DNA from 2 places in the Vibrio sp. QJM3NY_27 genome. Region 2 is predicted to be linked to the other one. Evidence: riboswitches for the same ligand, from Rfam matches in the RefSeq annotation. Region 2 holds a riboswitch; the other holds the start of a gene.

Region 1 (2,201 bases), on a different replicon from region 2:
CAGAAATTGGATTTTGAAAGCGATGACTCAGGCATACATTGTCGATAACCGACAGCCATGGCAGTAACAAATCCTGCTGCGCCATGTAAGCGATGCGGTCCGTTAAAGACAATTCATCAGAGGTTGCCAATGTGCCCTGCCACTCTACCTTGTCGTCCAACAAGCCTGCCAGATAACGTAATACCGTGGTTTTCCCGCAGCCACTTCTACCCAACAATACCGTCCACTTACCTGCGTTTAAGCTAAGCGACAACCCAGACAAGGTCGCGTGCTCACTGTCGTTATAACGTAAGGAGGCATTGCTGAGTTGAACACCAACGGTATTAACGGACATTACCGTGTCCAGCGAAGAAGTGATTTACCGGGCCATGACCTTGGCCAACTTGCAACTCATCAGCGTGAGCAATCGCGCGCGAGATGTATTGTTTGCCTAGGTCGACAGCCTCTGACAGCGTATTGCCTTGCGCTAAGAAAGAAGCAATAGCAGATGAAAGCGTACAGCCTGTGCCGTGGGTGTTTTTAGTCGGGAAACGCTTCGCGCTAATCAATGCAGACGTCGTCGGGAGAATCAGTAGATCGTTACTGTTTTCATCTTTCTCTAAATGACCGCCTTTGAGAAGAACGGCTTTAGCACCTAGTGCGCGTAAATCGTCAATCATGCCCTGCATTTCGGCTTCGCTTTCAGGTACTGGCTTGCCTGTTAATGCTGCGCCTTCAGGCAAATTAGGCGTAATGATGTCTGCCAGCGGAATCAGTTCTTGCTTCAGCGTCGTGATGGCTGAGTTTTCTAGAAGAAGATCGCCACTTGTCGCAACCATTACAGGGTCAATCACTAAGTGTTTAGGTTGGTATTGCTTAATTTTGTCAGCAACGGCTTTGATGATTTGCGAATCAGCCAACATGCCGACTTTTACTGCCACGATATTGAGATCAGTAAACACTGCATCTAACTGACTAGCTACATGGTCGAGTGGAATAGGGAAAATGGCTGACACGCCTTGAGTGTTCTGAGATGTGATAGCGGTAATGACCGAACAAGCAAAACTACCGGTAGCAGACATCGCTTTAATATCAGCTTGGATCCCTGCACCGCCGCCGCTGTCTGAGCCTGCGATCGTCAATACAATCGGAGTGTTCGTTCGAATCGAACCATCAGCAGAGTGCTGTGAAACTGAGGCTTTGGGCGTTAAATCTTTTGAAATAGAACTGTGTGTCATTGTCGCTCCTACTATCTTACAAGACGTAGGAGAACGAACACTGATCGAAGGAGAAGTCGCATTAGGCTCATGAAAGTTTTCATGGGTGCAGACGTAGATCGAGTGCTTATAGTTCCCTACGCCAGTGTTAACTGAATCAGGTTCAACGGGTCTCGATTAACGATCTCAGCAAACACCAAATAAGGTATATGCCCCCCGACTATTGATAGCGATAGTAACAGCACTCTCACAACTGAGATACTGATTTTATTCAATTATAAGAATTACACATGAAAAAATTTCAATTAGGTCCAACAAAACAAATACTTATAACGTTCCTTTAGATGGCTTCGACTGTATCAACAAGCACAACACAATCAGAAACATACCTAGCCAGCCTGTAAAAGGAATCAGCTCACCGACAACGCAGACGGCAAGCACCGCTGCGACTACCGGTTCAAACAAAGTAAGTAGATTGGCACTACTCGCGGTCACGTGGCGTAAACCAAAACTGAACGCGATATAGCCCAAGCATTGTGGGATTAGCGTCAGATAACTGATGACTAATACGTTAATCTGCGAGGAAAACAGGTTCTCACCAGTAAACCAGAGCGTTGGCAGCAACAGCATCGCACCCAGGCCAAAAATACTGCCCATCGCCGCTTGTGACTTAATCCCTTTGTCGATCAGTGCTTTGGTCGCCCAAGAATAAATGGCGTAACACAAGCCTGCGAGCAAACCTAAAGCAATACCTAACAGCTTGAGATCATCACCGGATTCATTCGCCGATGAAGATTCTGAAAACACCAACAACCCAATACCCACGACACCAATCGCAAAGCTAGTGAGCCAACGTCGGTCAATATTACTCTTTTTGCTAATCAGACACTCTAGCAATGCGGAAAAGAAAGGTGCGGTAGCAATCGAAACCACGGTACCAATCGCCACGCCTGATAATTTCATTGAAGAATAGAAAGCTAAAGGATAGACCGCCAAAGCCAAAGC
Region 2 (2,201 bases):
CTGCTGAAACCACAAAGGCGGTAATGAGTATCGCAACCCAGATCCCGACCTTAGGTGTTTTCTTTATCATAAATTGATTTTTTACCGTAAGTGGTTCACTCAGTTAATATCGAACGAACCTTTAAATACAGAAAGTTAGAAAGCTGAGCTTTAGGAAACTCATCTTTAGAAAGTTAAGCTAGAAAGCTAATCCTTTAAAAAGTAAGTGCACTCTGCCATTCACGAATCCATGGCTTACGCTTAGCAGCGATTTCTTCAGGCGTAAAACTCAGAGCTTTCTGCGGTACTGTTAACTGCTCGAACCCTTTGGGTAGCTCGATACCCGTCACTGGGTACATCCAGTTGCCAGTTGGCATCGCCGATTGGAATTCATCACTTAAGATAAACGCCATAAACTCATCGGCCAGTTTTTCATTTTTGCTGCCTTTAACTTTCGCAGCCACTTCCACTTGAGTGTAATGACCTTCTTCAAAGCTTGCAGCTGCATACTTAGAATCACTTTCTGCAATGATGTGGTAAGCAGGAGATGTTGTGTAAGACAAGACTAAGTCCGACTCCCCCTTTAAGAACATAGAGTAAGCTTCAGACCAACCTTTAGTAACCGTAACCGTCTTCTGAGCAAGTTTCTTCCAAGCTGCTGTCGCTTCATCACCGTATACTGACTTCATCCATAGCATCATGCCTTGACCCGGCGTAGATGTACGTGGGTCTTGGTAAATAACCTTGAGGTCGTCACGCTGCTCAACCAGTTCTTTCAAGCTCTTAGGTGGGTTTGCTAGTTTCTCTTTGTTATAGATAAACGCAAAGTAACCAAAATCATAAGGAACAAAGGTGCTGTCGTCCCAGCCGTTAGGAAGTGTCACTGAAGACGTATCAACATTGTGCTCAGCCAATAAGCCCGTCGCTTTCGCTTCAGCCATCAGATTGTTATCTAGGCCTAACACGATATCAGCTTTGCTGTTACCACCTTCAAGACGTAAGCGGTTCAGAATAGATACGCCATCTTCTAGCGCGACAAAGTTCACATCGCAGCCACACTTTTCTTCAAATGCTTTTTCAACGGCAGGACGAGGGCCCCAATCCGCAGCAAAAGAGTCATAGGTATAAACCGTTAGGGTATTGTCTGCAGCAAAGGCAGAAAAAGAGATGGCTGTAGTAACAGCAAGAGTTGTTAATGTAAATTTCACTGGACGCTCTCCATGGTCTGAGCGGCACAGGTTTGAGGGAGGAGAACGGTAGAAGTTGTTCCTAACTCAATTCCTACGCCAGCATTATCTGGTTCAGGTTTACGGGTCCCAAGCACTTGCTTGATCTCAGCTCGCATTCATTATTTGAATGGTTCGCTCCCCGATGAGTGTTCAGAATTGTAATTCGAATTTTAACAATAAGCTATCAAGTTTGGATCAATTACGTTGATCGTAACCCCAACGTGGCACTAAACCTTGCTCGATGCCAAGATGGTCCAAAATGCGCGCCACCATAAAATCGACCAGATCTTCAATCGACTTAGGTTGATGATAAAACCCCGGAGCGGCAGGCATGATCGTCACGCCCATAGTCGATAGCTTATGCATGTTCTCTAAGTGCAGCGTCGAGAATGGCGTCTCACGAACCACCAACAACAGTTGGCCTCGTTCTTTCATGACCACATCTGCAGCACGCTCAATCAGATTATCCGATAAGCCATGAGCAATTGAAGCCAAGCTTCCCGCTGAACATGGACAAACGACCATCTGCTTCGGCGCTGCAGAGCCAGAGGCAACCGGTGAGAACCAATCATCTTTGCCACACACCACCAGCTTTTCGGGGTCACACCCAAGGTGTTTAACCAAAGCTTGTTTCGCTGCATCGGGTCCTGCAGGTAACTTAAGTTCATGCTCGGTCGCCAACACCACTCGCGCAGCCGACGATATCAGTAAATAGACCTGATAATCCGCCGCCAAAAGGCATTCAAGTAAACGCAGGCCATAAGGCGCACCTGATGCGCCAGTGAAAGCGAGGGTTATAGCTTTATCGTGTTTTGTCATGTTCTCAATTACTTCAAAATATAAGATCGTGGATCAGTTAGCCTTTGAGTGCCAACGCATCCAACAGTTTCTGGTGAATACCACCAAAGCCACCATTGCTCATTACCAAGATTTGGTCGCCCGCTTGTGCCTCTGAGACAATTCTAGCAACGAATGTATCCATGTCATCACTTA

What was found. A riboswitch is a leader RNA that binds a small molecule or an ion and turns the genes downstream of it on or off. The one in region 2 is predicted to bind thiamine pyrophosphate.
Region 1: it holds a riboswitch for thiamine pyrophosphate, as region 2 does, so the genes downstream of both, thiD (bifunctional hydroxymethylpyrimidine kinase/phosphomethylpyrimidine kinase) here and thiB (thiamine ABC transporter substrate binding subunit) in region 2, are expected to answer to the same signal.

The regions. Positions count from the first base shown of each region.
Region 1 is NZ_CM173512.1:1,276,634-1,278,834, reverse strand. It holds gene AC3CIA_RS21330 (ABC transporter ATP-binding protein) at 1-334, opposite strand, end outside; gene thiD (bifunctional hydroxymethylpyrimidine kinase/phosphomethylpyrimidine kinase) at 324-1,217, opposite strand; TPP riboswitch at 1,314-1,425, opposite strand; gene AC3CIA_RS21320 (DMT family transporter) at 1,524-2,201, opposite strand, start outside.
Region 2 is NZ_CM173511.1:3,132,593-3,134,793, forward strand. It holds gene thiP (thiamine/thiamine pyrophosphate ABC transporter permease ThiP) at 1-70, opposite strand, end outside; gene thiB (thiamine ABC transporter substrate binding subunit) at 195-1,187, opposite strand; TPP riboswitch at 1,241-1,360, opposite strand; gene AC3CIA_RS14020 (flavin prenyltransferase UbiX) at 1,404-2,027, opposite strand; gene mpl (UDP-N-acetylmuramate:L-alanyl-gamma-D-glutamyl-meso-diaminopimelate ligase) at 2,065-2,201, opposite strand, start outside.